3 regions of the Micromonospora sp. R311 genome follow, and region 1 is predicted to be linked to each of the others. Evidence: riboswitches for the same ligand, from Rfam matches in the RefSeq annotation. Region 1 holds a riboswitch; each other region holds the start of a gene.
The links. A riboswitch is a leader RNA that binds a small molecule or an ion and turns the genes downstream of it on or off. The one in region 1 is predicted to bind cyclic di-AMP.
Positions count from the first base shown of each region.

Region 2: another riboswitch for cyclic di-AMP. It lies ahead of AC1WTP_RS23860 (coiled-coil domain-containing protein); the one in region 1 lies ahead of AC1WTP_RS03725 (C40 family peptidase).
Region 3: another riboswitch for cyclic di-AMP. It lies ahead of AC1WTP_RS25315 (C39 family peptidase); the one in region 1 lies ahead of AC1WTP_RS03725 (C40 family peptidase).

Region 1 covers NZ_JBSWCE010000003.1:181,094-191,361, reverse strand. The annotation lists gene AC1WTP_RS03730 (N-acetylmuramoyl-L-alanine amidase) at 1-1,497, opposite strand, end outside; cyclic di-AMP (ydaO/yuaA leader) riboswitch at 1,738-1,874, shown strand; gene AC1WTP_RS03725 (C40 family peptidase) at 1,887-2,927, shown strand; gene dcd (dCTP deaminase) at 2,989-3,567, opposite strand; gene AC1WTP_RS03715 (pyridoxamine 5'-phosphate oxidase family protein) at 3,647-4,195, shown strand; gene AC1WTP_RS03710 (zinc metalloprotease) at 4,259-5,242, opposite strand; tRNA gene AC1WTP_RS03705 (tRNA-Gly) at 5,537-5,607, shown strand; gene AC1WTP_RS03700 (hypothetical protein) at 5,700-5,861, opposite strand; gene AC1WTP_RS03695 (hypothetical protein) at 6,097-6,657, shown strand; gene AC1WTP_RS03690 (TetR/AcrR family transcriptional regulator) at 7,308-7,898, opposite strand; gene AC1WTP_RS03685 (GNAT family N-acetyltransferase) at 7,949-8,500, shown strand; gene AC1WTP_RS03680 (hypothetical protein) at 8,497-8,718, shown strand; gene AC1WTP_RS03675 (VOC family protein) at 8,933-9,307, opposite strand; gene AC1WTP_RS03670 (bifunctional 5,10-methylenetetrahydrofolate dehydrogenase/5,10-methenyltetrahydrofolate cyclohydrolase) at 9,468-10,268, opposite strand, start outside.
Region 2 covers NZ_JBSWCE010000029.1:73,072-83,339, reverse strand. The annotation lists gene AC1WTP_RS23900 (heavy metal translocating P-type ATPase) at 1-785, opposite strand, end outside; gene AC1WTP_RS23895 (hypothetical protein) at 796-1,788, opposite strand; gene AC1WTP_RS23890 (heavy-metal-associated domain-containing protein) at 1,823-2,032, opposite strand; gene AC1WTP_RS23885 (metal-sensitive transcriptional regulator) at 2,181-2,477, shown strand; gene AC1WTP_RS23880 (DUF305 domain-containing protein) at 2,565-3,191, opposite strand; gene AC1WTP_RS23875 (hypothetical protein) at 3,267-3,779, opposite strand; gene AC1WTP_RS23870 (heavy metal translocating P-type ATPase) at 3,789-5,921, opposite strand; gene AC1WTP_RS23865 (YibE/F family protein) at 6,247-7,605, shown strand; cyclic di-AMP (ydaO/yuaA leader) riboswitch at 7,772-7,902, shown strand; gene AC1WTP_RS23860 (coiled-coil domain-containing protein) at 7,907-8,923, shown strand; gene AC1WTP_RS23855 (carbonic anhydrase) at 9,166-9,873, opposite strand; gene AC1WTP_RS23850 (helix-turn-helix transcriptional regulator) at 10,181-10,268, shown strand, end outside.
Region 3 covers NZ_JBSWCE010000032.1:70,696-80,963, forward strand. The annotation lists gene AC1WTP_RS25305 (DegT/DnrJ/EryC1/StrS family aminotransferase) at 1-249, opposite strand, end outside; gene AC1WTP_RS25310 (alpha/beta fold hydrolase) at 475-1,221, opposite strand; gene AC1WTP_RS25315 (C39 family peptidase) at 1,340-2,182, opposite strand; cyclic di-AMP (ydaO/yuaA leader) riboswitch at 2,411-2,552, opposite strand; gene AC1WTP_RS25320 (hypothetical protein) at 2,842-3,603, opposite strand; gene AC1WTP_RS25325 (hypothetical protein) at 3,715-4,185, opposite strand; gene AC1WTP_RS25330 (polysaccharide pyruvyl transferase family protein) at 4,813-6,138, shown strand; gene AC1WTP_RS25335 (glycosyltransferase family 2 protein) at 6,228-7,355, shown strand; gene pseI (pseudaminic acid synthase) at 7,489-8,541, shown strand; gene AC1WTP_RS25345 (hypothetical protein) at 8,960-9,382, opposite strand; gene AC1WTP_RS25350 (SDR family NAD(P)-dependent oxidoreductase) at 9,366-10,121, opposite strand; gene AC1WTP_RS25355 (AMP-binding protein) at 10,114-10,268, opposite strand, start outside.

The DNA.
Region 1 (10,268 bases):
CGCGTCGTGGCTCGGCGCGCTGCGCAGCAGCACCGCGGACGAGCCGCGCAGCGGGCACGGGTCGCTCACCGGGGGCAGCGGGGTGGGCACCCCCGGCGGCTGCCGCGAGCACCCGGTGAACGCCGGCTGGTTGCCGGCGAACTCGGGGTCGATGGTCACCAGGCCGGTCCGCGGGGTGCCGGTGGACCGGAACGGCGCCTTCAGCAGGTCGAAGTAGTGCGACCAGTCCCAGTACGGTCCCGGGTCCCAGTGCATCCCGGCGACGTTCGCCGCCACCGTGCCGGGGACGTTGTCGTGGCCGATGATGTGCTGTCGGTCCAGCGGGATGTTGAACCGCAGCGCCAGGTGCCGGACCAGCTTGGCCGAGGTGCGGTACATCGCCTCGGTGTACCAGGTGCCGTGGCCGGCGAAGCCCTCGTGCTCCAGGCCGATGGACTTGGCGTTGACGTACCAGTTGCCGGCGTGCCAGCCGACGTCCTTGGTCTTGATGTGCTGGGCGATATGGCCGTCCACCGAGCGCAGCGTGTAGTGCCAGCCCACCCGCTTCGGGTCCTTGACCAGGTTGACGCTGGGCCAGAAGTAGCCCTCGGTGTCGTGGATGACGATGTACTCGAGCTTCTGCTGGGCCGGGCGGTTGCCCAGGTCGTAGTTGCCGTAGTCGCCGGGCCGGGGGCCGTACTTCTGGTACGGAGCCGGGATCCACTCGCAGCCGATGCCGATCGGGCACTCCAGCCCGTCGGGCCGCTCGGCGCGCCGCAGCCCGAGCCGGTGCAGGGCCGACTCGTCGGGGCTGACCGCCCGGGCCGGCAGGGTCACCCGGTGCCCGTCGTCGGTCGTCCGGCTCGCGCCCTCGCGGAGTTGGCCGTACACCTCGTCGGCGAAGGCGGCCGCGGTGTCCTCGGCGCCGGCGCCGGAGTAGCGGGCCACCGCGCCGTACCAGGCCGCCGGGTCGCTGGCCGCGCCGACCGGGCCGCCGAGCTCCCGCTGGTACGCGGCGAGCAGCGCCGCCCCGCCGCGGATGTTGGCGGTCGGGTCGGACCGCAGCGCCTCCGCGCTGGCGCCGGTGAGCGCGGCGGCCGCCTGGAGGGTCTGCAGCGCGGCGTCGCCGGGAGCGGCCGGCGCCGGTTCGGCCGTGGCCGGCGCGGCGACGGCCAACGGCCGTGACTCGTCACCGCGCGGGTCCTCGCCCTCGTCGATGTGGCTGCCACCGGGGAGCGAGGTGACGTGGGCGGCGTCGGTGAGGTGCATCGGGCCGTAGCCGCCACTGGTGCTCGGGGTGCCGGGATGGGTGTCCCAGCGGGACTCGAGGTAGGAGACGGCGAGCAGGACGCTCTCCGGCACGCCGAACTCGGCGGCCGCGGCGGCGTACTGCTGTTGCCGGTCGATCGAGTCGGCGGTGGCGGGACCGCTGGCGGTGAACGGGGTGACCGCCATGGCGAGGGCCGCGGCGGCGGCGAGCAGGGCACGCCTGCTCCTCGATCTCGTGGACAGGTGCATCGGACCCCCTGGTCAGACGGGTGGACGATGCGGCCACCTTCACCCCGGCGCCCGTCCGCCGTCAATACCTTTCCATATATCAACCTCAGAGGAAGAAAACCTTCGAGCCGTCCCCACGAGGGTCGTCGATCCCGCCAGGTACGGAGTGTCACGGCGACACGGGTTGCGGATTGATAACGAGCGTCTCTACTCTGGTCATTCGTCGGCCCGACAACAGCTCCGTCCAACCCGGGCGGTAACGGTCCGGCACCGCCGAATCGCTCGCGAGCGAACCGGGGAACCAGGTAACCCGGGGTGAATCCGCAGTCACTGCGGTAGGGCGACCCCTTCCCGCCCGAACCCGTCAGCTAACCCGGTAGGCGGTACAGGAAGAAGGAGTACGGAGCCCGGTGGCACACCATGCCCCGCGGCCACCGTCGGCACGGTCGGCGTCCGCCGACCCGACGACGGCTGCGCCGCGCCCACGCTGGTCCCGCTTCACCACCGCACTCGCCGCCCTGGTCGGCTTCGCCGTCGTCCTGACCGGCGGCGCCACGGCGGCCCACGCCGAACCCACCGTCGCCGAGATCGAGCGCCAGATCGACGAGGACTGGAACAAGCTCGAACCGATCATCGAACGGCACAACGCCACCCGCCAGGACCTGGCCGCCAAGCGGAAGCAGGCCGACGCCCTGGCCGCCCAGATCAAACCCCTCCAGGCACAGGTCGACGCGGCGATGCAGAAGGTCAGCGCGCTGGCCGTCCGCGCCTACAAGGGCGAGAACGTGCTCACCATCAACGCCGTGCTGGGCAGCAGCTCGCCGGGCGAGGTGGTCGGGCAGCTCGAACTGCTCGACCGGTTCGCCGAGCGCCAGCAGCGGGACGTGCGGCAGGTCGCCGACCTGCGCGACCAGCTGGCCGCCAAGAAGGCGCCGCTGGACGAGATGATCGCCCAGCTCGCCCGGGCCGAGGCCCAGCTGGCGGCGAAGAAGAAGGAGATCAACGCCGAGATCGACCGGCTGCAGAAGCTGCGGCTGCGGGTGTACGGCAACGGCGGCGGCGGACCGCTGCGCCCCGCGCCGTGCCCGGCCGGCTACCCGGGCGGCGCGGCCGGGGTGGCGGTCAAGTTCGCCTGCGCCCAGATCGGCAAGCCCTACGTCTGGGGCGCCGAGGGCCCGAACTCGTACGACTGCTCCGGGCTGATGCTGGCCGCCTGGGCGAAGGCCGGGGTCTCGCTGCCGCACAACGCCGCGCAGCAGCGCGGTGTCACCGCCACGGTCAGCCGGAGCGAGCTGCGCCCGGGTGACCTGGTCTTCTACTACGCCGACCTGCACCACGTCGGGATGTACGTCGGCGGGGGCTGGGTGGTGCACGCCTCCCGCGCCGGGGTGCCGATCAAGATGAAGCGCCTCGACGACGGCCCGATCCACAGCTTCGGCCGGCCGGACTGACGACCGCGTACCACGGAAAGGGGCCCGCTCCGACGCCGGAGCGGGCCCCTTTGCGCGCGGGTCAGCGGGTCGGCCAGGTGCGCCACTGCTGCCAGGAGCGGCTCGGCGTCGGGCCGCGCTGCCCCTGGTAGCGGGAGCCGTAGACGGCCGAGCCGTACGGGTGCTCGGCCGGCGACGAGAGCCGGAAGATGCAGAGCTGGCCGATCTTCATGCCCGGCCAGAGGGTGATCGGCAGGTTGGCCACGTTGGACAGCTCCAGCGTGACGTGGCCGGAGAAGCCGGGGTCGATGAAGCCGGCGGTGGAGTGGGTGAGCAGGCCGAGCCGGCCCAGGCTGGACTTGCCCTCCAGCCGCCCGGCGAGCTGGTCGCCGAGCGAGATCACCTCGAGCGTCGAGGCGAGCACGAACTCGCCCGGGTGCAGCACGAACGGCTCGCCGTCGGGCACCTCGACCACCGAGGTCAGCTCGTCCTGCTGCCGGGCCGGGTCGATGTGCGTGTAGAGGTGGTTGTTGAAGACGCGGAACAGCTTGTCCAGGCGTACGTCGATGCTGGACGGCTGCACCAGCGTGGGCTCGAACGGCTCCAGCGCGAGGGTGCCCGCCTTGATCTCGGTGACCAGGTCGCGGTCGGAGAGCAGCATCGGAACACCATAGCGAAGCGTCCCGGGTGACCTGCGTGTCGGACTAGGTGTTCGTACACGTGTTCGATAGAATGTCCGCATGGCTTCCTGGTCCGAATTCGCCGCTGACGAGCCCCGACTCGCCGACGGGATCCGCCTTCTCATGCAGCAGTACGGGCCGGGCTTCGGCTACCTGGCCACGGTCCGCGCCGACGGCGGGCCCCGGGTGCACCCGGTCTCCCCGGTGATCACCGACGAGGGCCTGTTCTGCTTCGTGGTCGACTCACCCAAACGACGCGACCTGGAGCGCGACGGGCGCTACGCGCTGCACTCCTTCCCGCCCGAGGAGAGCGACGACGAGGCCTACGTCGCCGGGCACGCCCGGCCGGTCACCGACCCGGCCCGGGTCGCCCGGTTGGCCCGCAGCTTCCGGGCCGCCACGCACGTCGACTGGCGGCTGTTCGAGTTCACCGTCGACGTGGCCATGCTCGCCCGCCGCGACCCGGGCGCCGTGGGCGGCCCCGGCAACGGGCACGGCCGGCCCGCCGTCCAGGTCTGGCTCGACCCGGCGGTGCCCGACGCCCGGGACGCCGAGCCCGCGTCGCGCGCGCGCCGGCCCGCCCACGACGCCCACCGCGAGGCCGCCTGAGCCACGAAGACACCGGTGCCGGCTCCGTCGTTCGGAGCCGGCACCGGTGGGTGGTACGTCAGATCAGGCCGCGCGGTACGCGTTCCACGCGGTCAGCATCCGGCTCGCCTGGCCAGCGGTGAACTGGTACATGCACGAGTCGTAGGTGTAGTCCATGAAGTTGGTGATCGGGTCCACGCCCGGGGCCGTGCAGGTGTCCCGCCCGGTCGGGCACTGGAAGGCCGGTGAGGCCTCGGCAGCGGTGTCGCTGACGCCGTCACCCGTGCCCGAGCAGCCGCCCTGGAAGGTGTGGTAGAGGTTCAGCCAGTGGCCGACCTCGTGGGTGCCGGTGTCGCCCTGGTTGTAGTTGGCGGCGGTGCCACCCGGCAGCGACTCGCTCAGCGCGACCACGCCGTCCATGCTGCTCAGCTTCCGCTGCGGGAAGGTCGCCCAGCCGAGCAGGTCGTCGCTCAGTTCGCCCAGGTACACGTTGAGCGTGTTCTTGCCGCCCTCCCGCAGCGAGGTCTTCATCGACCGCTCCGCCGACGAGCCCTGCACGATCGGGTACCACGCCGGGTTGGTCACCCGGTTGATCTTCTGCAGTTGGAAGCTGAACGCGGTGGCCGCGCCTCCGGTCGCTCCGCTGTAGGACTGGTTCAGCACGGTGATCTGCGAGGTGATCATCGAGTCCGGGATGTTGCCGCCGGCCCGGGTGCTGTCCCGCTGGATCACGTGCACCACGACCGGGATGGTGACGGTGGCCAGGGTGGTCGCCCCGGCGCCGGTGCGGAACCGGGCGCGCTCGCGGAGCGCGGCGGCCAGATCGGCCTCCCGCTCGCGGGTCTCCGCGAGGGTCAGCTCGTTCGGTTCGTGCTTCGCCGCGCCGCCCGCCTTGATCCGGGCGTCCGCGTGGACGTCGGCCGGCTCGACGCACACCTCACCGGGGGCGGCGGAGAAGGCCGAAGCGGCCGGTACGACGCCCACCGCGGCGGTGCTGAGCAGCAGCGCGAGGGTCGTCGACGCGACACCGGCGGTACGCCGGGTCAGCAGGTCGGGACGAAGTCCCATGGGCCCACCTCTTTCTGGCGGCATGACAGGGGGTGTGTCACGCCGTGGCTGAGAACGTGGGGGAGAGGTTACAACCGATCGACAAATTTGAGAACGACCATATGTTGCCGGAGGGAAACTTTTTCCTGGCAACGCGGCTGGGCGCCGGCGTCGGGTGCGCGGAGTGTTGCCCTCGGGTGGCTGCGGTGTTTCGCGGCGATCTTGAATCCCCGGGAAGGTGCGTTGCCAGGGTGGTCGGGCGGAGGGGGTACCTGGGTGCGCCGGGGCGGTGACTCAGGTACAGTGGTCCCGCTTGCGGGTGTAGTTCAATGGCAGAACATCAGCTTCCCAAGCTGACAGTGCGGGTTCGATTCCCGTCACCCGCTCCGATCGGAAGGCCCTGGTCAGGACGAAAGTTCCGCCCAGGGCCTTCGACGTTGCTGGGGTCGGCAGCTCCGAACGGGCCATCCACGGGCCACTAGCCACGCTTCTTGCCCGCCTTCTTGCCCTTGCCCTTGGCCTTGTCCGAGGAGCCGGCCGCCGGCTTCTTGCCCGCCTTCTTGCGCTCGGCCTTCACCGCGTCGCTCACCGCCTGGGCGATGGCCCGATCCGCCTCCGAGGTGGCGTGCTGGTAGGTCATGGCGGCCTGGGTCGATGACCTTGTTGAGATTGCCGCGCCAGATCGGCCGCCCGGACGGCGTGGTGAATCCATGGGGTGAGAGCAGACTGGCGGCCTGCGGTTGCATGACTTGCGGCACGCGGCCGCGGCAACGGAGGTCATCGTGGCAATACCGATTGACGCAGGCCGTCCAGGCGACATCTGGAGACTTCACGCCGACGACTGGCCTGTGCGGATAAAGGAGCGACGCAAGCACATGGTGGTGTTCCAGTCGGACGCCGAACCAGCACGATCGGGCCACGGGATCGACTCGGGGGACTGGGGCCATACTCTGCAGCGCTTTCGTGAGGACCTGGAAACGCTTTACGCCGGTGATCAGGCGCATGTCTTCGTCCCCGAAACCGAGGTCTACATCCTCGAGATCGCGAAGAACGAATACAAGGCGTCTGGAAAGGGCTGGGTTGCCTGGAGAACCGGGCAACCGCCCACCTCGGAGTTCGCGGACTACGGCCTGTTCTTCGATCCTGCATCGGAGTGGAACCTCGACGGTGAACTCGTCTACCGACCGTTTGCCATGTTGGACGACGGCGCGCAGGTAACTGATTCCCGGGGTCGGCAATGGACCTTTACCGCGCCCTTCTCGTTCAGTGGCGAGGACGGCCGGCGCGGAACGCCCGCCTGGCCGCTGGTTGTGGCGGGCGACGACGGACCGACCAAGACCCTGACCGGCAGCAGTGACAACGACCAGAGGGCCGAATGGAGCGCGCGCTCGGGCGTGGGTTCAGACGTCTTCGATCTTGAGTTGCCTGACTGGTAGGCAACCGCACAACGACGCGCCCCGCAACGCTACGTGCCCCGGCACCTCCAGCACAGCGACAGCGGTCGCCGTGCTGGGGGTGCCGGGGCCGTCACGGGCCATCCGTGGGCCAGTAACCGGGGCGCGTAGCCGGTCACGAGCGGGCACGAGAAGCAGCCGGGTGAGCCGCCGGCCGCAGGCGTTTCGGACATCGCGGTCGGTTGATCACGCTCTTCCAAACTGAGGCCCGCAGGGACGCGGTGTTGGGAGGCGGCGCCTATCCTCTGGGCCATGGGAGCTGTCAAGCCGTGGCACCTGTTCGTCCTGACGCTCTGCTGCCTCTTGCCGACCGCTGCGGCGATCGTTGGCGGGGTCTGGGCGGTCCGTCGATCCGGTAACCGTCGCTGAGCCCCAAGTCCAGTCGCAGGTGCCAGGCCATCCACGGGGCCACAAACGGGTGCCACCAGGGGCCAAGCCAGGCCATCCAGGACCGGACCGACCAGCGGCTACCCAGCACGACGATCCGATCTTGTCCAACTCCCAAGCTGGCAGTGCGGGTTCGATTCCCGTCACCCGCTCCAACGTGAGGCCCCAGCTCAGGACTCGTCGACGGCGCCGGTGAGCAGTGCGGGCATCGAGGAGAAACGCCAGCCCGCGTGCTCGTCGTTGGATCAGTGCGCGGCGGTCAGGGTGGCCAGGTAGTCGTCCAGGAGCTCGACTTGCCGCTGCGGCGGGAACGCCGCCGGGTCGAACAGGGCCTGGACCACCAGGCCGAGAAGGAAGGACTGCGCGCCAGCCGCGATGCTGGCGGGGTTGCCCGGGGGCAGTTCGCCGAGATCCTGGGCCGCGGCCACCCGCTCGGTCAGTCTTTCGCGACCTCTCGCGTACTTGCGGGCGTAGTCGGTGCTGAGGTTGGGGTCGGAGAGCGCGGTGTCCCAGGAGGAGACCCAGATGCGGTTGATGTGGGTGGTCTCGGGGGTCAGTGGCAGGATGTCCAGCAGTGCGTCCCTGAGGGCGGCCAGACCTTCGCCCGTGTGTCGGCGGGGGCGGGAGATGGTGCGCTGTTCGAGCAGGTCGAGGGCGTACTCCACCAGGGCGTGTTTGGTGGGGAAGTAGTGCGTCAGCAGGCCGGTGGTCGCGCCGAGTTCGGCGGCGACGGCGCGCAACGTCAGGCCGGCGAAGCCGCGGGTGGCCATGACCTGCCAGACCGCTTCCGAGACATCGCGTCGGCGGGCCTCGTGATCTCCCTTGGTGCGTGGCATGCTGCCACGGTACATTCCCGTAACAATTGTTATGCGAATGGGAGGCTCTCATGTTCTCGCTGCCGCTGCGCGACGGTGCTCGCCTTGGGCCGCTAGAGGTCTGGCATGTCGAGGAGTTCGCCGAACATCTGGACCGGGCCCGCGACCACATTCGTCCCTGGGTCGGTGCCGCGTTCGTCACCGACGATGTGGAAGGGGCGCGGGCCACGCTCAAGCGGTACGCCCAACGCCAGGCCGGCGACGGTGCCCGCCTGTATGGCATCTGGCGGGATGGAGTGTTGGTCGGCGGTGTGATGTTCACCGATTTCAATGCCGCTGTCGGCTCGTGTGAGATCGGTTGCTGGCTGGAGCCGTCCGCCGAGGGCCACGGTCTGGTCACGCAGGCGTGTGGCGCGTTGTTGGACTGGGCCTTTGCGTCCCGGGGGCTGCACCGGGCCGAGTGGCATTGCCGGGCCGACAACGACCGCAGCTCAGCGGTGGCCAAGCGGCTCGGCATGACGCTGGAGGGCGTGCGCCGCGAGGCATGGCCGTACGAGGGCGTGCGCCACGACAAGCAGCTCTGGGCGGTCCTTGCTTCCGAATGGCGAGCCCTGGGGCAGTGATCGGCGACGGCTTCGCGGTCCTGGCCTGGGCCGCACGTGGGGCTGAGCTGTTTGGCGGCGAAGCGGTTCGTCGAGAACTCCCGTTCGGCCTCGCCATCGGTCTCGGCCTGCTGCTCGCGTTCGAGGGCATCATCAAACTGATCCGCCGGCGGGGCCACCCGCCGCGCGGTCCGCTTCACCTTGTCCCCGTCCGGTCTTTCGGCCTGACGGCACAGTGAGCGAGGCGACCCTGGCGGCGTGTCAGGCGCTGCGGGCGGCCGGGATCCCGCTGGTGGCCGCCACCGCCCGGACTCCGGCGGGGGATCCGCGCGCTGGGCAGCCCTGGCACCGCTGGTCACCGTCGCCGTCTGCTGCACCGGCGAGATCGGCTACGACCCGGTGGGTGACCACCTCCAGGCCAACGGGTCCTCGGCCGAGCCCGACGATCCGAACTCAGATGAACAGGCAGAACGGGTGGCCGGCCGGGTCGAGGTGCACCCGCACGTCGTCCTGGGGCTGGAAGTCCGCCACGGTGGCGCCTGCGGCGACCGCATGCGCCGAGGCCGCGTCGAGGTCGTCGACCTCGATGTCGAGGTGGACCATCATCGGCGGATCCTGCGGACCGGCCGGCCAGACCGGCCGTACATAGTTCGGCTCGGTCTGGAACGACAGGCCGGCGCCGTCGTCCGGTGCGCGCAGCGTGACCCAGTCCGGCTCGTCGTCGTGGCGCGACCAGCCGAGCAGGCGTTCGTAGAACGCGGCGAGCTCCCGGGCGTCGGGCGAGTCCAGCACGGTGGCGGCCAAGGTCAGCCGAGGTCGATCTGCCATGACACTGGCCATACCCACACATCGGCATGGATCACACCGCACGGAAGGACGACAGGATGTGGCGCCGGACCGGACGGTAGTGCCTTCAGGTATGAGCCTTCGTCACCGTCCCACGGCCGCCCACCCGAACACAGGCGGGCGGCCGTGCCGGTTGCTCGGGTCAGCCGCGCCCGCTCAGCCGCTCGGCGGCGTCGACGGCGTTGCGGAAGAGCATGGCCACGGTGGTCGGGCCGACCCCGCCGACCCGGGGCGTGATCGCGCTGGCCACCTCGGCGCACGACTCGTCCACGTCGGGCAGCAGCCGGCGGCCCTCGTACCGGACGCCGGCCCCGACCACCACCGCGCCCGGCTTGACGTGCTCCGGCTGGATGATCCCGGGTACGCCGGCGGCCGCGACCAGGATGTCGGCCCGCCGGGTGTAGCGGGACCAGTCCGGCACCCCGGTGTGGACGACGGTGACGGCGGCGTTGGCCGTGGGCCGCTTCTGCGCCAGCATGATCGACAGCGGCCGGCCGAGGGTCGCGCCGCGGCCGAGGATGACCACCTCGCGCCCCGCGACCGGAATCTCGTAGTGGGCCAGCAGCGCCTCGATGCCGGCCGGCGTGCAGGGCAGCGGGCCGGGCAGCCCGAGCGCCAGGCGTCCGATGTTGAGTGGGTGCATCCCGTCGACGTCCTTGTCCGGGTCGACGGTCTGCAACGCCCGGTCGTAGTCCAGGTGGGCGGGGACCGGATACTGCACGAGCAGCCCGTGCACCCCCGGGTCGGCGTTGTAGCCGGCGATCACCCGGTGCAGGTCCTCCTGGGTGGCGTCGGCCGGCAGGTGGGTGTGCGGCGAGTCGAAGTCGAGTTCCGCCGCCTGGCGCTGCTTGATCCGGATGTAGCCGGCGCTGGCGTCGTCGTCGCCGACCAGCACGGTCGCGAGCGCCGGTACGACGCCCGCCCGGCGGAGGCGGGACACCCG
Region 2 (10,268 bases), on a different contig from region 1:
ACCGGGATCCGGGTCTCCGTGCCGCCGCGCAGCACCGCGACGTCCCGGGCGCCGAGTTCGAGCAGGGCCCGCAGGGCGGCGCCGGCGGTCCGCTTCGAGCGGGCCTCGAAGTAGCGGCCGGCGAGGATGAACACCGTCACCCCGGCCGCCGCCTCCAGGTAGATGTTGCCGGCGCCGTCGCTGCGGCTGATGTCGAAGCTGAACGGGTGGGTCATCCCCGGCATGCCGGCGCTGCCGAGGAAGAGCGCCCAGACCGACCAGCCGAACGCGGCCAGCGTGCCGAGGGAGACCAGGGTGTCCATGGTCGCCGCGCCGTGCCGGAGGTTGATCCAGGCCGCCCGGTGGAAGGGCAGGCCGCCGTAGACCACCACCGGGGCGGCCAGGGTCAGCGACAGCCACTGCCAGTAGTCGAACTGCCAGGCCGGCACCATGGCCAGCACGATCACCGGCACGGTCAGCACGACCGAGACCCAGAGCCGGGTACGCAGGCCACGCAGTTCGTCCACCGGCTCGGCGGCCGGTTCCGTACCGGCCGGGGCGGGCGGGGGCGGGACGACGGCCGTGTAGCCGGTCTTCTCCACCGTGGCGATCAGCTCCGCCGGGGTGACCTCGTCGGCGTACTGGACGGTGGCCTTCTCGGTGGCGTAGTTGACCGTGGCGGTGACCCCGTCCATCCGGTTGAGCTTCTTCTCGATCCGGGCGGCGCAGGAGGCGCAGGTCATCCCGCCGATCGCCAGCTCGATCCGGTTCGGTGCCATCGGTAGGGGCTTGCTGGTGGTGGTCATCACGGTCCCGTCAGTCGTGCCCGTGGCCGGGGCTGCCGTGGTCGGCGCCGGCCGTCGGTGCGGGTGCGCTCGTGCTGGTGGGCGCGGGAACGGCCGGCGCGCCGCCGGCCGGGACGCCGGGGCTGCCGGCGACGACGGTGAACTCGGCGGTGTGCACCGCGCCACCGTGCTTGAAGTCCAGGTAGAGCCGGTAGGCGCCGGCCGACGGCACCTCGGCGAAGAAGGTCACCTCGGGGCCGGGCCGGGTGCGCCCGTCGCCCGGCGCGCCGTCCGGGTGCACGTGCAGGTACGCCAGGTCGCCCTGGCGCAGCGCCACCAGGTGCCCGTACGCCCCGAGGTAGGGCTCCAGGTCGTTGACCGGCGCGCCGTCGCGGCTCACGGTCAGGGTCAGCTCGGCGGTGCGGCCGGGCTCCGGGGTGCCGGCGAGGGTGACGGTGTAGCCGTCGACCGTGGTGCTGGTCGCCGGCGCCGGCAGCGGGGTCTCGGTCAGCATCCCGGGCACGGTCACGTCCACGCCGAGCGTGAGCGGCTCCCCGCCGGTGGGTGTGAAGTCGGCGAACGCCCGCCAGACGCCCGGCCCGGCCAGCGGCGAGGCGACCCGCCAGGTGCCGTCCGGCGCCATCTCGGGGTGCACGTGCCGGAAGCCGGAGAGATCGCGGCGGGCCACGATCAGGTGCATCCGCTTGTCGTGCGCCACGTCGTACGCGGTGACCGCCCGCCCGTCCGGACCGGTGACCCGGAAGGCGAACTCGCCCGCCGGGGCGGCCACCGGGACGAGGGTGTAGCCCCGGTCGGAGACGAGCAGACCGCCGGGAAGATGGGCCCCGCTCTCCTCGCTCCCGTGCCCGGAGGCACCGGTGTCGGAGTGTGCGCCGTCGCCGACGTCGTGACGGATGTCGGCCGCGGGCGAGACGGGGCCGGCCACCTGGCCGACCCCGTACGCCGCGCCGAACACCGCCGCGAGGCCGAGGGCGAATCCGCTCAGCTTCGTCGCCGTGTTCATGCTGGTTACCTCGATTCCCTCGGCCGGCGACCGGTCACGCGTCGACGAGGTCGTAACCGGCCTCGTCGACCGCCGCGCGCACGGTGTCGGTGTCCAACGGCTGCTCGCTGGTGACGGTGACCCGGCCGGTGGCCAGGTCGACCTGGACGTCGGTGACGCCCGGCACGGCGCCGACCTCGGCGCTGACCGAGCTGACGCAGTGCCCGCAGGTCATGCCCTGCACCTGGTACGTCGTGGTGACCATCGGAACTCCCCTCTCACCGCCTCCACCATATACCCCTGGGGGGTAAGGCGGAGGCAAACGGCTGCCGATCCTGGTACCGGTACCCCGTGGGGGTACCGGACATCTGGCACCGTACCATACCCCCCAGGGGTACGCTATCCTTGTCGTCATGACCTCACCTACGCCCGTCCGGGGCTACACCGCCAGCAAGGACCAGCTGCTCGCGCGGCTGCGCCGCGTCGAGGGCCAGGTGCGCGGCATCGAGAAGATGGTCGACGAGGACCGCTACTGCATCGACGTGCTCACCCAGATCTCCGCCATCCAGGCCGCGCTGGACAAGGTCGCCCTCGGCCTGCTCGACGGGCACGCCCGGCACTGCATGCACGAGGGCGCCGCCGAGGGTCGCGCGGACGAGATGGCCACCGAGATGATGGCCGCCGTCGGCCGCCTGATGAAGCGCGGCTGACCCCGGCACCGGACGTCGCCCGGCCCGGCCGGGAGCCCGGACCCGCCACCGCGGTGGCGGACGGGCCCGGGCGTCGCCCCGACGGTGTCAGAGTCGGGCCAGGACCTCCTTCATCATGGCGATCTCGGCCCGCTGGGCGGTGCTGATCTCCTTGGCGAGTGCCTTCGCCTCCGCGTTGGCGCCGTCGGCGAGCTCGTCCTCGGCCATCGTGACCGCACCCTCGTGGTGGGCGATCATCATGGTCAGGAACCGCCGGTCGAAATCCGGGCCCGAGGCCGTCGCCAGCCCCTGCATGTCGGCGTCGGACATCATGCCCGGCAAGCCGTGATCCAGGTGCGGCATCCGGGCACCGGCGGACGGCGCCGGGTGCCCCCAGGCGGCCAGCCATCCGGTCATGGTGGCGATCTCCGGCGCCTGGGCGGCCCTGATCTGCCCGGCGAGCCGCTTCACCTCCGGCTCGGCGGCCCGGGCGTCGGCCAGGTCGGCCATCTCCACCGCCTGCCGGTGGTGCGGGATCATCATCTGGGCGAACATCACGTCGTCCGGGTCGAACGCCGCCGCGCCGGTCGAGGCGCCGCCGGTCGCGGTGGCGCCGGGCATGTCGTGACCCACGCCCGACGGTGAGTGGCCCCCGCCGCAGGCGGCCAGGGCGAGGACGCCGGTGACAGCGACGCCGGCCAGGGCGGCACGGCGCGCGATGGTACGAGTCAACACTGTTCAGCCTTTCGGTGTCGGTGGTTGCGCAGCAGGACGGAGGCGCGGAGCAGCCCTCTTCCGCGCCGGGTCGTCCTAACTGCGCAGCACCGCGACCGTGGCGAGCCGCAGACCGACCGGCCGCGGCGGTGGGGCCCGGGACGCCGCCGCGGACCGGCGCACCGGCCGGATGTCGACCCCCGGGACCCGCGCCGACGCCAGCAGCAGCACGGCGACCAGCACCGACACCCCGAGCGCGCCGAGCACGGCCAGACAGACGCCCCACCCGGGCAGTTCACCGCCCCCGGACCCGCCCGAGGGCAGCACCCGCCCGGTCGGGCAGCCGTCCGGACAGCCGCCGGAGCCGAGGGCCGGAACGACGACCGCGGCCGCCGCGGTGGCGAGGTGCGCGGCGACCGCGCTGACGCCGTCAACGACGACCCCACCATGGTGGTCGGCGAGGGACGAGCCGTGGCCGGCGACGGAGGAGCCGTGGCCGGCGTGCACTCCGTGGCCCAGGGTGTGCATGGCGGCCAGCCCGAACAACGTGCTGAACAGCAGCAGCAGCCGGGCCCACTGCCCGGCCGACACCGCCCGCGCCGTTCGCACGCTTCCACGCTAGCCGGCCCCCCGGTCCGCCGGGCCGGCCCTGGCCGGTTCGTCGGCGGGTCGGACCGGCTCCACGGGGCCGAGCCGTACCCGGCGCAGCAGTTGGGCGTTGAGCGCCACCACGATGGTGGACGCGGACATCAGCACCGCCGCGAGCGCCGGGCTCAGCGCCAGCCCCGCCCAGGCCAGCACTCCGGCGGCCAGCGGCAGCGCGACCACGTTGTAGCCGGCCGCCCAGCCCAGGTTCTGCAGCATCTTCCGGTACGACGCGCGGGAGAGCCGGATCACGCCGGTGACCCCCCGCGGGTCGGACGAGGCGAGCACCACCCCGGCCGACTCGATCGCCACGTCGGTGCCCGCGCCGATCGCGATGCCGACGTCGGCCCGGGCCAGCGCCGGCGCGTCGTTCACCCCGTCACCGACCATCGCCACCGTCAGCCCGCGCCGCTGCAACTCGGTGACCTTGCCGTCCTTGTCGGCCGGGAGCACCTCGGCGAAGACCTCGTCGACGCCGGGGGTGAAGCCGAGGTCGGCGGCGACCGCCTCGGCGACCGGCCGGGCGTCCCCGGTGATCATCGCGATCGTCCGGACGCCCTGGGCACGCAGTTCGGTGATCGCCTCCCGCGCCTCGGGGCGCACCTCGTCGGTGAGGGCGAGCGCACCCAGGGCGGTGTCCGGCAGCCGGACCAGGTACAGCACCGCGGCGCCCCGCTCCGACCACCGGTCGGTCGCCGCCACCAGCCCGTCCGGAAGCCGTACGCCCAGCTCCCGCAGCAGCGCGGGCCCGCCCACGGCGTACTCCCGGCCGGCGACGGTGGCCTGGACGCCACGGCCCGGCAGCGAGCGGAACCCGGTGGCGGGGGCCGGGCCGCCGCGCGCACCGGCCGCGGCGACGATCGCCCGGGCCAGCGGGTGCTCGCTGTCGGACTCCACCCCGGCCGCGACCCGCACCAGTTCGTCCGCGTCGGCGGACGGCGTCGCCGCCAGGTCGGTGACCACGTGTTCGCCCCGGGTCAGTGTTCCGGTCTTGTCGAACAGCACCGCGTCGACGGTGCGCATCCGCTCCAGCGCGAGCCGGTCCTTGACCAGGATGCCGGACCGCGCGGCCAGCGCGGTGGAGAGCGCGATCACCAGCGGGATGGCCAGGCCCAGCGCGTGCGGGCAGGCGATCACCAGCACGGTGACGGTACGGACCACCGCCTCGTCCCGGTCGCCGAGCACGGTCCAGACCAGCACGGTGACCGCGGCGGTGGCGGTGGCGACGTAGAACAGCCCGGCGGCGAACCGGTCGGCCAGCACCTGGGCCCGCCCGCTGGACTGCTGGGCCTGGGCGACCATGCGCTGGATGCCGGCGAGCGTGGTCTCCTCGCCGAGCGCCTCGACCCGGACCCGGATCGCCGAGTCGGTGGCCACCGTGCCGGCCACCACCCGGTCGCCGGCCGACCGCGGCACCGGTCGGGACTCCCCGGTGATCATCGACTCGTCCAGTTCGGCGGCGCCGTCGACCACCCGCCCGTCCGCCGGCACCCGGCCGCCGGGCCGGACCAGCACCACGTCGCCGACCCGCAGCTCGGCCACCGCGATCCGCTCCACCCGGCCGTCCCCGGCGACCCGTTCGGCGTCGTCGGGCAGCAGGGCGGCCAGCGCGGCGAGCGCGCCACGCGCCTGCCCGATCGCCTTCATCTCCTGCCAGTGCCCGAGCAGCATGATGGTGACCAGAGCGGCCAGTTCCCACCAGAAGTCCAGGTCGAAGGCGCCCACGCTGGTGGCCAGCGAGGCGACGTAGGCGACCGTGATCGCCATGGCGACCAGCAGCATCATCCCTGGCGCCCGGTCGCGCACCTCCCGCACCGCGCCGGCCAGGAACGGCCAGCCGCCCCACCAGAAGACCACCGAGCCGAGCACCGGCCCCACCCAGGACCGGCCGGGGAACTCCAGCGAGTAACCGAACCAGTCCATCACCATGTGGCTGGTCGCCACCACCGGCAGGGTGAGCAGCAGGCAGAGCCAGAACCGGCGGCGGAACATCTCCGGGTCGTGCCCGGCGTGCTTGTCGTGCCCGCCGTTCCCGCCGTGCCCGCCGTGCCCATCGTGCTCGCCGTGCGCCGCGCCTTCCCGGCGGGACGGGGTGTGCTCAGCCATGCCTCCAACATCCCCGAACGGAGACGCCCGCGCGGGCCAACCGCCGGGTGAGGTGCCCGACACCAGCCCACGCGACCTGCGTCCGGATACCGGGATGGTTACGATTCGGCACGATGGCCCTCCGGATCTCGCACCATTCGTCCCGCGCCCACCGGGCACCGGCGCCGCCGGCGGCCCGTGGACGGCCGGCCAGCGGGTCGACGGTACGTGGTCGCGTCGCCACCCTCGGGCGAACCCGCCCGCGATCCGGGCCGGCCCGCCGGCGCCACTGAACCGACCGGCCCGCCGACACGTACCCTGCCCCGGATTCGTTGGGAGACACTCAATGGGCGCCGACCACACCCGTCCCGCTCCGTCCGCCCCGCCCCGGGTGCGGCGGATCCTCGTCGCGGCCGTGGTCCCGCTCGTCCTCGCCACCGTGGTCGCCGCCCTGCTGCTCTGGCCCCGCGACACCCCCGGGGCCGACCAGGGCACCGACCCGCCCCGCCACCACGGCACCGTCACCCGGGTGGTGACCGAGGCCTGCCCGCCGGCACCGGAGGCGCCCGATCCGGCGGCGGGCCCGTGCGGCACGGTCACCGTCAAGGTGGCCGACGGCCCGGACGCCGGCCGGGAGGTGCAGACGCCGGTGCCGACCGGGCCCGGAGCCCCGACTGTCGCGGTGGGTGACGAGATTATCCTGGTCGAGCTGACCGACCCGGCCGACCCGACCGCGAGCAGCTACAACATCGCCGAGCACCAGCGGGGCAAGCCGCTGGTCTGGCTGGTCGTGCTCTTCGCCGCCGCCATCGTCGCGTTCGGCCGGTGGCGCGGGCTCGCCGCGCTGGCCGGCCTGGCGGCCAGCTTCGCCATCCTGCTCGCCTTCGTGCTGCCCGGGATCAGCTCCGGCCGGTCGCCCCTGCTGGTGGCGATCGTCGGCGCCGCGTTGATCATGTTCGTGGTGCTGTACCTGACGCACGGGGTGACCGCGCAGACCTCGGTGGCGGTGCTCGGCACGCTCGGCAGCCTGGTGCTCACCGGAGTGCTCGGCACCCTCGCCACCGCCGCCACCCATCTCACCGGGTACGGCTCCGAGGACGCGACCACGCTGTCGATGTTCCAGGCCGACGTCGACCTGCACGGGCTGCTGCTGGCCGGGATCATCATCGGCTCGCTCGGCGTGCTCGACGACGTCACGGTGACCCAGGCGGCGACGGTCACCGAACTGGCGCACGCCAACCCCGGCCTGTCCCGGCTCCAGCTCTACCGCGCGGCGACCCGGGTCGGCCGGGCGCACATCGCCTCGACGGTCAACACCATCGTGCTGGCGTACGCCGGCGCCTCGTTGCCGCTGCTGCTCCTGCTCACCGCGGACTCCCGGTCGGTGACCCAGATCCTGACCAGCGAGTTCCTGGCCCAGGAGATCGTCCGCAGCGCCGTCGCCACGCTCGGGTTGATCGCCGCCGTGCCGCTGACCACCGCGCTCGCCGCGCTGGTGACCACGGCCGGCCGCGCCAAGCGCCCCGCCGGCGACGAGGACGGCGACGGCGACGGCGAGCCGTCGGGCACCCCTCCGGTTTCCCGGCCGGCCACGGACCGGGCCGACGCGCTGCGGGCGCTCGCCGCGCCGCGCGCCGGAAACACCTCCTCCGCCACCCCCACCGGGTGGCCCGATCCGGACAGGAGCACGGACACCGCATGGTGAGACTCCGCAGCGTGACCGTCCAGACCGGTGAGCTTGATAAACGCATCACCTGTCACCCTCCGCCATTACGAAATAACGCATTTAGTCGGCTTCGGGACGTAGATCCACCGGTGGACTCTCGGGTAACCTCGCTGCCGGTCACCGCCGAAGGCGCGCAGCGGCGCCTGCGGTGCCGCCGCCCAATCGCCGCGAGGCGAGCCGGGGACCCAGGTACGTGGGGTGAGTCCGCGACAGCGGTAGGGGCCACTTCCGCCCCGAACCCGTCAGCTAACCCGGTCGGCGGTCGACGGAAGGGAACACTGTGACGGCACCCCTACGCCGCTGGGTGACTCCTGTGGTGGCCGTGTTCGCGGCCCTGGCCGTGCTCGCCGGGCCGCTCCCGGCCTCGGCCGCACCCAAGCCCCCCACCCCCTCAGGGCACGAGGACGACGACTCGAAGCTGATCACGGACGTCATCGAGTCGACCAACCGGAACTACTCGCAGGCGAAGTCCCGGCTGGCGAAGTCCAAGAAGCGTCAACTGGAACTCGCGCTGGAGGTCAACCGGGCGGAGGCCGAGCTGAACGCGCTCGCCCCGCAGGTCAGCCAGATCGCCGCCCAGTCGTACCGGACAGGTCGGATCGGCGCCGTGGCCATGCTGCTGGAGGCCGACAGCCCCGACTCGTTCGTCGAGCGGGCCACCGCCCTGGACGAGCTGAACATGGTCAATGCCAAGCGGCTCGCCAAGATCAACGCCGTCAAGAACCGCGCCGAGCAGGCGAAGTTGGCGCTCGAAGCCGAGATCCGCGAGCAGCAGAAGCAGACCAACCTGATGGCCAAGAACAAGCGGGACGCGGAGAAGGCGCTGGCGCTGGTCGGCGGGCTGGGCTTCACCGGCGGCCTGGTGTCGGCCACCTCGCCGGTCGCCCGGGTCGCCCCCGGCCGCACCGCCGACGGCGACTGGAAGGCCGAGTCCTGTAGCGAGAACGACCCGACCACCTCCGGCTGCATCACGCCGCGGACGCTGCACATGTACAAGGAGGTCAAGCGGGCCGGCTTCAACCGGTTTGTCGGCTGCTACCGCCCCGGTGGGCCCTGGGAGCACCCCAAGGGCCGGGCCTGCGACTGGTCGTTGCAGCGCAGCGGCTTCGCCCCCTGGCACAACAAGGACACCCGGATGTACGGCAACAACCTCGCCGCGTTCCTGATCCGCAACGCGGACCGGCTGGGCATCTACTACGTGATCTGGAACCGGCAGATCTGGTTCCCGGCGACCGGCTGGAAGTCGTACAGCGGGCCGTCGAACCACACCGACCACGTCCACGTCTCGCTGCTGTAGCGACATCCGCGCCGGCGCGACACGAGGGCCGTTCCCCGGGCGGGACGGCCCTCGCGCCGTCTTCGGCGGTGCCGCCGCAGTGGCGGTCAGGCGACGGTCGCGGGGGTGGCGGTCAGGCGACGGTCGCGGGGGTGGCGGTCAGGCGACGGTCGCGGGGGTGGCGGTCAGGCGACGGTCGCGGGGGTGGCGGTCAGGCGACGGTCGCGGGGGTGGCGGTCAGGCGACGGTCGCGGGGGTGGCGGTCAGGCGACGGCCGCGGCCGGGTCCACCACGGGGTCGGCCAGGTCGCCGGGCACCGCGGCCACCGTCCGCACCTCGCCGGCGGCCAGCCGGTACGACATCCCGACCACCGCGCAGCGCCCGGCGGCCACCTCTGCAGCCAGCACGGGCGAGCTGTCCAGCATCGCCTCGACGGTGCACGCGATGTGGATGTCCACGATCCCGTCGACGTCGGCCACGCCCTCGGCCTCGGCCCGGCGCAGGCTGGGCATGACGGCGTCCACCACCGCCCGCAGGTGACCGGCCGGCGGCGCGTTCGTCTCCACCGCCGCCTTCGCCGCCTGCACCGCGCCGCACGAGTCGTGCCCGAGCACCACCACCAGCGGCGTGCCGAGGACGGTCACCGCGTACTCGACGCTGCCGAGCACCTCGGGGCCGGTGGTGTGCCCGGCGGTCCGGACCACGAAGAGGTCGCCGAGGCCCCGGTCGAAGATGATCTCGGCGGCCAGCCGGGAGTCGGAGCAGCCCACGATCACCGCGAAGGGATGCTGCCCGTCGGCGACCGCGGCGCGGTGCCCGGCGTCCTGGTTGGGATGGCGCGGGACGCCGGTGACGAACCTCCGGTTGCCGGCGGACAACTCGGCGAGCGCCTGTGCCGGCGTGCTCGGCACCGCCGCCGCCGACTCGCGCGACGAGCCCGGCTGCACACCGGGCGAACCGGGACGGCTCATCCCCTCACCTCGTCCTTCGACGTAAGCGACCTGGTCAACCCCGGCCGGAGGTCGGGCGCGGGCTGCCACCACGGTCACACCGAGCGCAAAGGTACGTCAAGATATGCGTGATATGCATTTCATGTATCACCGAACGCTTGCCCGCCCCGGCCGGCCTGCTCCATCGACGCCGCCCGACCCTGGCGACGCCCCCGATCGCGGGTGCCGCCCCGGGGCGGCGGGGTCCACGGCGGCGTGCCGGCCCGCCGGTGTGCGGCCGGTCGGTGGGGACGAGGCGAGACGGAATTTCGGCGCGGCGGGCCATACCATGGCGGGCATGGCGATGACGAGTGGCGAGAACGGGAACACCCGGAACTGGACGTTCCTCACCAACCACGGGCACGTGCTCCTCGCCA
Region 3 (10,268 bases), on a different contig from region 1:
CGGGACGATGACCTCGTCGCCCGGGCCGAACCCGAGGGCCATCAGGGTCAGCTGGAGGGCGGAGGTGCCGGAGTTCACCGCGACGCAGTGCCGGCCCCCGACCAGCTCGCCGAACTCCGCCTCGAAGGCGGCGACTTCCGGCCCCTGGACGACACGGCCACTGCGCAGCACCCGCACGGCCGCCTCGATCTCGGCCTCGCCGATGACCGGCCTGGCCGGTGGAATCATCTCTGTGGTCAGCCCGGACATGGGCTTCCTCCTGTCGAACAGCGGCCGCGCCCGGACCGGGCGCGGCGCTACCTCGTTCGGATGTGGACAGGAGGGGTGGTGGTTACGGGTGATCCGACGGGGTCGGCGCGAAAGGATCACCCGGACAAACAGGACTCCCGGCGCACTCCGGGACGTACGGGCATGTTATCCCGGAGACGCCGGGCGTGGCGGCACAACACCCTGATCTCCGCCGCGAACCGCGGCTCAGCGGTACGGGTCGACCAGGGCGAGCACCGCCTCCGGGTCCTCGACGTGGGCGTTGTGCCCGAGGCCGGGCAGGGTCACCACCGGCACCCCGAACTCCTTGAGCTGGGCGTCGGAGACCATCGGGTCGCGCTCGCCCCGGGCCAGCACCACCGGCACGTCGGCCGCCGCCAGCAGGGTGGGCAGGTCCGGCTCCCCCACCGCGAACGCGGCCGGGTCCATCGCCAGCCGCCAGCGGCCGTCGACCTGCCGCAGCCCCGCCTCGACCACCGGATGGTCCGGGGCGAACAGTCCGGCCAGCCCGCTCACCCGCAGGTAGCGCCGGGCCGCCTCGTCCCGGGTGGCGAACCAGGTGACCGGGCGGGCGGCCAGCTCGGCGGCGCGGGCCAGCTCGTCCCGCGACCAGACCGCCTTGATGCCGAGCCCGACCACCGCGTCCACGTCCAGCCCGGCGGTACGCGCGGCCAGCGCCAGCCCCACCACCCCGCCGAGGGAGTGGCCCAGGACGACGAGCCGGTCACCCGGCTTGAGGCCGCCGGCGACCTGCCCGGCCAGCCCGGCGAAGGAGTACCGGGGCAGCGGCGGGGACCAGCCGTGCCCGGCGAGGTCCGGCGCCAGCCACCGGCCGGTCCACCGGCGCTCCAGCAACGGCGCCCAGGGCAGCCACACCTCGCCGGTCGCGCCCATGCCGTGCAGCAGCAGCAGGACCGGCCGCCGGCCGTCCCGGGTATCCGATTCGGAGTCCATAGGGCGCAGTGTGCCACCGGTCGGACGGCCGGGGCGAGGGCCGCGGGCCGGGACGCGCCGGGCGCCGGCTCCCCCGGTGGGGAACCGGCGCCCGGACGGTGCGACGGGACGGTGGCGGTCAGGCGGAGTAGCCGCGGGTCGCGGCCCAGTTCGCCAGGTCGATGGTGGTCATCCAGTACGACGCCGTCGCCGGGTTCGCCGAGTCGGCGATCTTCACCAGCCGGCCGTCGTCGTCGTAGCCCACCACCGCGATGTAGTGCCCGCCCGGGAAGGAGTGCCAGCCACCGGCGGTGTCGGTGGCGCTGCCGGCGATGTTCACCACGACGCCGCGCTCGGCGGTGATGGCCCGGACCACGTCGGCCTGGAGCTGGTCCATCTGGGCCGGGGTGGCGGCGCGGCCGGAGATCATCCGGGTCCGGTAGGGGTTGCCCTTCACCACCGCGTTGAGCACCCGGGTGGTGTCCTCGGCGGAGTTGGTGCCCATCTCGGTGGTGCCCAGCTGGGCACCGAGGGCGTCCTGGGTGCGCTCGATGCCGGTGGCGCTGAGCGCGTTCCGCACGGCCGCCGGGCCGCAGTTGTAGTACGTCGTCTGCGCCTGGTAGTCGTAGTCGAGGACCTTGCGCGACGGCGGCTTCGGCGTGCTCTGCTTGCGGGTCAGGTCCGGGTTCGGCGCGGCCGACGAGGCGGCGGCCGACGCGGCGGCGCTGGACGGGGCGGCGCTCGACGGGACCGCACCGATCCGGGCCTCGCCCCGCGAGGCGGCGGCGGGCGCGTTCCGCAGTTCGGCCACGGTGGCCGCGGCCGGCGCCGAGGCCGGGGCCTCGTCGGCTCCGGCGGCCAGCGCACCGGCGCCGGTGGCGAGCACGAGGGCCGCGGCCGAGGCGGCGGCGACCTGGTAGGGGCGGTCGGTGGTGATGCGGCGCAACTGGCGCTTCAGGTGGTGCTTCACGGATTCCTCCACGGGACTCGGGGGGTGAGCGGCACACCGGCGCCAGGTCCGGGGGGCAGGCCGGCGCCACCGCGCGGACGTCTCGTCCGCGGGTTGGTGACCACTCAGGGGAGCGCCCGACTGTCGGGCGGGGGCGGTTTCCGGCGGGTCAGCTCGCGATCGGGGCGAGCGGCGCGGGCACCGCGGGGCCGTGGAGGTGGGGGAACAAGCGAGGGGTGGGATCGTGCTGCACGAGGATGGAACTCCTTCCGACACCGCCGACCGGGTTAGCTGACGGATTCGGGCGGGAAGAACGCCCTACCACGGGCCGTGGCCCGCGGATTCACCCCAAAGGTGCACTGGTTCCCCGGTTCGTGTGATCACGATTGAGCGGGTCGGCGCGGCGTCGCCTCTTGCGATCGGTAACCGCACCAGACGGGCCGACATTACTGGTCAGTCCGTAGCCTGCCAACCCCAGTTCACCTGCGTAAACCTGATCCGGCACGACAATTTTGCGGGCAGTTGCGCACTGACGTGACTCAATGGGACGGACCTCTCCGACGACATCTCGGGTCGACAACCGGACAAGCCACCGCCGTCGACCCGGAATTGTCGACAGGCATCGACCGGGACGAGCCCGATGACCGATTCCGCGGCCACTGTGACCGGCGTCACCGGAATAGTTCGGCGGATCAGCCCACCCGCGCCGGCCGCCAGCGGGCCGCGGCGACGGCACGCGCCGGCACCGCCTCGGCACGCGGTGCGGGCAGCCGACCCGGCCGGAGCCGGGCCGCGGCGGCGTACGCCTCGGCGGCGAGGGCACGGGCCGCCTCGGCGGCCGACTCGGCGTCCCGCCACGCCGACCGCTCCCGCTCGGCGGCCGTCCGGTAGCCGGCCCGGCGCTGCTCGCGCACCGCCCGGGCGAGCACGATCTCCTGCTCGACCGGGTGCCGCCGGGAGTCCCAACCGGCCCGGTGGCCGAACACGTCGGACAACTGCCGGGCGGACAGCTCTCCCCGCCAGTGGGCGGCCATCGCCGCGTGGTGCAGCCAGCGCTCGCGGGCGGCGTACTCGGCCGGCGTGCGCGGGGTGCGCGGGGCGGGCAGGGCGGCGGCCCCGAGGAACCGGCGGGCGGCCGTCTCCGCCTCGTCGTACGCCTGCCAGGTGCGCTCGACCTCCGCCTGCGCGGCGAGCCAGTCGGCCCGCCGGCGGCGCGCGGTCTGCGCCGCCCGGGTCGCCGCGACAGCCACCTCCTCGGCGTAGCGGCGCAGGTCGGCGAGGTCGGGCTCGGCCGGCCCGACCGGGGCGGACTCCTCGTCGGTGGGGCGCTCGGGGCGGGCGACCAGCACGGTGAGCACGGTCAGCGCCAGCACCAGCAGGCCGGACCAGATGGCGGCGGCCCGCGGCACCCCGATCAGGAACTGGTAGTAGAGGACGGTCTCCAAGGTCGGCACCTCACGGGGGAAAGCGGATGCGGAAGCGGGAAGCCGCGTCCGGGCGCTGTGGCGGGGCCGGACGGGTGCGGGGGCAGGGATCGTGGGCGGGGCGTCGACCCCGCGGACGGATCAGGAGTGCGGCGGGGCGCGCGGGGCCCGGGCGGCCGGGAGCGACCCGGCCGGCGCCGGGGCCGGCCCGGCGACGACCGCCGGCGGGGCTGCGGCCGGCTCCGGCCCGGCGGCCGGACCGGCGAGCGCGGCAGGCTGCTCGTCGGCGGCGGCGAGCGCGGCGGAACCGACGAGCACGAGGGCCGGACCGGCGGTCGCGGTCGGGCCGGCAGGTGCGGTGCCCCGGACCGGGTGCCCGGCCGGGCCGGCGTCGGCGAACGCGCCGGCGAGGGCCGCGGCGGGCGGGGCCGGGACGCCCGGACCGGCCGCCCCCGCGGTGCACAGCGCCGGCTCCGGACCGGCCGGTGCGGCCACGGCGCCGGGGGCGCCGGCACCGAGGGCGAGCGCGACGGCGACGGCGAGGCCGGCCGTCAGCCGCGCGGCCCAGCGCGCCACCCACCACAGGGGACAGGTGAGCGCGACGGGAAGCACGGCGACCACGCTACCGTCCGGGCCGGTCCCCCGCATCGCCACCGGGCGTGTCGTCCGGACGCCGCGCCGACGGCACCGACCAGGGTGGACGCCCCAGCGGGAGTCGACGTACGCCGATCGCTGGTCCGGCGTGCCTGCGCCCGGCACGGCGCCCGCCGGGACACCAAGCCTCGCTCCGTGGCCGGCACCGCGGCGCCGCCCGGCACCGTCCGGTTCGGACGGCGCGGGGCGAACCGGCGCATCGTCGGCGTCGGCACGTGCCGGTGCGGCAGCGCGGCCAGCGCCCGGCGCGGTGGGCAGGAAGCCGAGCACCGCCGGTGCACACCAGCCCGGTGAAGCCGGTCCCCCGGTCACCGGTGCGGAGCACGGTGATCATCACGAAGACGTGCACGAGGTCGCAGGCGAACGAGACCTCGCCGAGCCGGACCGCCCCGCCCGGGCACCCTACCGGGCGGGGCGGCCGGGGCACGACGGCGACGGGCGTCTGTGCACGGGACGTCCGGTGGCCTAATATTCCCCGAACCCTCAGGTGCGAGCCGCCCGGCCCCGGTGGCCGGTCGGAGTCGAGCGGTGACGGTGTGTCCGCCCGGAACGCACACGGGGGCGGACGAGAGGCGGAGCGGCGAGATGCACCAGCGGATCCTCATGCGGGCCAAGAAGGGACCGTTCGACGTCTACTCCCCGGAGGAGGCGTTCGAGGGCAACTGGATCGGCGAGAACAACGGCAACCTCGTCTTCAGCCACGCCGCGCACAAGCTGCTCAAGACCCGGGGCACCGAGATCACCTCGAACGGGTTCAAGATCGATCTCCGCGAGGCCGACACGCTCAACGAGCGGTACGACGTGTTCGTCATTCCGCTCGCGAACGCCTTCCGGCGCAGCTACGCGCACCGGCTCGTCACCATGACCAAGTTCATCGAGCGACTCAAGATCCCGGTGGTGGTGCTCGGTGTCGGCGTGCAGACCGACGTCAAGGGTGACCGCGAGTACCTGCGCCCGATCGACGAGGTGGTGACCCGGTTCGTCCGGGCGGTGCTCGACCGATCGCACAGCATCGGCGTACGCGGGGAGATCACCGAGAGCTACCTGCGCGCCCTGGGCTTCTCCGCGGTCGACGTGATCGGCTGCCCGTCGATGTTCCTGCACGGCGACAGCCTGCGGGTGGAGAAGAAGAAGGCCGCCCTGGAGCCGACCGACCGGCTGGCGCTGACCATCTCCCCGTACGTCAAGTCGATGGCGAAGATCATCGCCGCGCACCAGGAGCGCTACCCCAACCTGCGCTACCTGCCGCAGGACCTGAAGACCCTGGGCACCCTGCTCTACGGCGACGCCCCGGAGGACCGCGGCAAGTCCAGCCCGATCCCGATCCACAGCTCGCACCCGCTCTTCGTCGAGGACAAGGTGCGGATGTTCCTCGACCCGTGGACGTGGATGGACTACCTCTCCGGCTTCGAGTTCGCGTTCGGCACCCGGATCCACGGCACCATCACGGCGCTGGTCTCCGGCACGCCCGGATACCTCTTCGCGCACGACTCGCGCACCCTGGAACTGGCCCGCTACTTCGACATCCCGCACCGGGTGATGAAGGACGTGCCGGCCGACGTCGACGCCGCGCAACTCTTCGACGAGGCCGACTACACGGCGCTCAACGAGGGGCACAAGGCGCGGTTCGAGACCATGCTGTCCTTCCTCGCCAAGCACGACCTGGGCAACTCGTTCGCCGACGGCGACAGCGCCGCCCGTTTCGACGCCGAGGTGCGCGCGACCACCTTCCCGCCCGCCGTCCGGCCGGCCGGCGCCACCGACCGGGACACCCTGCTGGCCCGGGTGCAGTGGCTGCGCGACCGTAACGCCGGACTGCAGCAGGACGTGGAGACCCTCCAGGAGCAGCGGCTGCGGGCCCGGGTGCGGCGAGCGGTCGGTGGCCCGGTGCGGCGCATGCTGAACCGTTAACCCACCGCTCGGCGGACGTTCAAGGACTCCACCTCCGCCGGCCACGTGAGGTTCCGGGACCGGCCACCCTCGGGGTCGAGGGTGGCGGCGTGGTCATTGAGCCGACGCAACCGCTGCTGAGCATCGTCGTTCCGGTGTACGGCGTCGAGGCGTACCTCTACCAGTGCCTCGAGTCGGTCCGCGCCGACGTCCCGGCCGGTGACGCGGGCGCGGTGGAGCTGATCGCCGTGGACGACGCCTCACCGGACCGCTGCGGGGAGATGCTGCGCTCGTACGCCGCCGGCCGCGCCGGCGTGCGTACCGTGCACCTGACCCGCAACGTCGGCCTGGGGCTCGCCCGCAACGCCGGGCTCGACGTCGCCACCGGCCGGTACGTCTGGTTCGTCGACAGCGACGACTGGCTGCCGCCGGGGACGATCCCGGCGGTGCTGGACCGGCTGCGCGCGCACCAGCCCGACGTGCTGATGCTGGACCACCTGCGGGTGCACGAGAACGGCCGGCGGGAGGTCGACGCGAGCAGCCACCTGCTGCGCGGCATACCGGGCGTGGTCCGGCTGGCCGACCGGCCCCAGCTGCTGCGGGTGCAGCACACCGCCTGGAACAAGGTGGTCCGCCGGGACTTCCTGACCGAGCTGGAGCTGCGCTTCCACCCCGGCTGGTACGAGGACATCCCGTTCAGCCACCCGCTGCTGATCGGCGCGGAGAAGATATCGGTGCTGGACCGGGTCTGCTACCTGTACCGGCAGGGTCGGCTCGGCGCGATCACCTCCACCCGCAGCGGCCGGCACTTCGACGCGTTCGACCAGTACGAGCGGCTGCTCGACTGGGTACGCCGGCGCCACCCGGACGAGCGGCTGCACGCGGAGCTGTTCCAGCTGATGGTCAACCACTACCTGGTGGTGGCCGGCAACGACGACCGGCTGCACCCGCACCTGCGGCGCGCCTTCTTCCGCCGGGTCGCCGAGCACTACCGCCGCTACCTGCCCGCCGACGGCTATCCCCGACCGGGCGGGGTGGCCGGGCTCAAGCACCGGCTGGTGGGCCGGAACAGCTACCTCGCGTACGCGGCGCTGCGCCGCGCGCACCGGCTGGCCGGCCGGCTGCGCCGCGCTCCCGAGCCGCCGCGGCCCGACCCGGGCACCGGGCCCGCGACGCCGGAGACGGCGCAGGCGGAGACGGCGCGGACCGAGGCGCTGATCGGGCGCGGGCAGCCGTGAGGGTGCCGCGACGGGTGGCACGTCGGGGGCGGGACAGCACCCGGCGTCCGGGTTTCCAGGTCGGCCGCCGCAGCGGCGGCCGGCGACGACAGGACCGCACCCCGGTGTGGTCGTACGGCGAGCAGAGGTCGGCATGACGGCGACAGTGAAGATCGGACCGCACGCGGTCGGGGCCGGGGAGCGGCCCTTCGTGGTCGCCGAGATGTCCGGGAACCACAACGGCGACCTGGACCGGGCGCTGGCCATCGTGGACGCGGTCGCGGCCAGCGGGGCGCACGCGCTCAAGCTCCAGACGTACCGGCCGGACACCATCACCATCGACGTCGACACGCCCGACTTCCGCATCTCCGGCGAGCACGAGCTGTGGGGCGGGGAGAACCTCTACCGGCTCTACGAGCGGGCGCACACCCCGTACGAGTGGCACGAGCCGATCTTCGCGCGGGCCCGGCGGCACCGGCTGACCGTCTTCTCCTCGCCGTTCGACGCCTCCGCCGTGCGGCTGCTGGAGGAGCTGGACGCCCCGGCGTACAAGATCGCGTCGTCGGAGCTGGTGGACCTGCCGCTGATCCGGCTGGTCGCCAGCACCGGCAAGCCCCTGGTCATCTCCACCGGGATGGCCACGGTCGCGGAGATCGACGCCGCCGTGCGCACCGCCCGGGACGGCGGCGCCGGCGGCATCGTGCTGTTGGCCTGCACCGCGTCGTACCCGGCGCCGCCCGCCGACAGCAACCTGCGCCGGCTGCCGGTGCTGGCGGGAGCGTTCGACGTGCCGGTCGGCCTCTCCGACCACACCCCGGGGATCGGCGTGGCGGTGGCCTCCGTGGCCCTCGGCGCCTGCTTCATCGAGAAGCACGTCACCCTCGACCGGGCGGACGGCGGCGTCGACGCCGACTTCTCGCTCGACCCGACCGAGCTGGCGGCCCTGGTCGCCGAGTCGGAGCGGGCGTACGCCGCCCTCGGCGGCACCGCGATCGGTCCGACCCCGGCCGAGCGGGAGGGGTTGCGCTTCCGGCGGTCGCTCTTCGTGGTCGAGGACGTCCGCGCCGGCGACCCGGTGACCGCGGCCAACGTCCGGTCCATCCGGCCCGCGGGCGGCCTGCCGCCGGTGGAGATCGACCGGGTGCTCGGCCGGACCTTCACCGTCGACGTCCCGCACGGCACTCCCCTGAGCTGGGACCTGATCTGACCTACCCGGCGACGTGGTTCGGCTGCCCCGGCAGGCGCCACCCGCGGCCGGTCGGCGGCCGGTGACGTGATCGGTGCGCGCCCTGTCGAGCTGCCCCGCCGCACGGGGCACACGCCGGCCGGCACACCGGTGCCCGCCGACAGACTCCACGCGCGCCCTGCCGAGCCGGCCCCGCCGCACGGGGCACGCGCCGGCCGCCACGCCCGGCACCCGACGACATGCTCCACGCGGCGCCCTGCCGTGGGCGACCCCCGCCGGGGCAGGGCTTCGGGTTGCGGACGAGCGCGGCCGAGCCTCCGCGCAGCATCTCCGCATGCGTCGCCGCTGGGCGGTCGCATGGACGGGGCAGCTCGACAGTCCCCGCGCCGGCACCGGCACCGGGCCCGGCCCCGGCGCAGCTCACCGAGTGAGCTCTGGTTCAGCTGGCGGGCGGCGGCGGGGCGAAGGCGACGGTGACCACCAGGTCGCCCAGGCGCAGGGTGCGCCAGAGCGCGCCGGTGCCCGGCGGGACGACCAGACCGTGCCGGCGCCACCAGGCGGCCATCGGCACGTCGGCGAGCTTGCAGAGGCACTCCGCCCGGGTCCACCGGGCCCAGAAGTCGGCCCGGCCGAAGCGCTGGGCCAGCGCCGGCGGGACCGCGGCGTCGACCCGCTCCGCGTCCACTGCCACCCGCCAGCCGGCGCTCGGGCCGTACCAGCCGACGCAGCGGCCGTCGTCGAGGTGGCTGCGGGTGACCGCCGCGGCCAGCTCGGCGGGGGTGCCGACCCGCAGGTGCCGGTCGGCGGCGCCGAGCAGCGCCGGCACCGGGCGCGGCCCGGCCGGTTCAGACGGACGCGGCACCGTCGACCACGATCACCTGGCCGTTGATGTTGGTCTGCTCGCGCAGCAGCATCCGCACCACCGGGACGACCTCGTCCGGCTCGGTCAGGTGGCCGGTCGGGGTGCGGCGCACGATCTGGTCGAGCTGGGTGCGGCCGAGCACGGCGGACATCTCGGAGGCGAAGAAGCCCGGCGCCACCGCGTTCACCAGCATCCGGCCGCCCAGCTCCCGGGCCAGCGACCGGGTGGCCGCGTCCATCCCGCCCTTGGTGGCGGAGTACGCGACCAGCCCGGGGAAGCCGCGCTGCGCGCAGATCGAGGTGACGTTGACGATCCGGCCGCGCCGCCCCTGGGCGAGCATCCGGCGGACCACCAGGCGGGTGAGCCGCAACGGTGCGGTCAGGTTGGTCTCGACGATCCGGGCGATGTCGTCGGTGGCGGTGTGCACGTGCAGCGAATCCTGCCCGACCGCCGCGTTGTTCACCAGGCCGTCGACCGGACCGAGCCGCTGCTCCGCCGCGCGGAGGAACGAGCCGGTGGCGGCGAGGTCGGTGACGTCGACGGCGTCGACGTGTATCCGGTCGGGGTGCTCGGCGGCGAGCTTGGCCAGGTCCGGGGTGACGGTGCGGGCGAACGCGGCCACCCGTACCCCCCGGTCGACCAGGTCGGTGACGATGGCCAGGCCCAGTCCGCGGGAGCCGCCGGAGACGAGCACCACCGAGGCGGGCGGGACGGGCTGGGGGTCGGGGAGCTCAGACATCGCTCTTCAGGGTCTCCTTGACGGGAATCTCGGTCAGCACGCGGATCCGGCGGGGCACCGCGTGGTCGGGCAGCCGGTCGGCGCACCAGCGGACCAGGGCCGCCTCGTCGGGCGGCTCGGCGGCGTGCGGCGCCGGGACCACCTCGG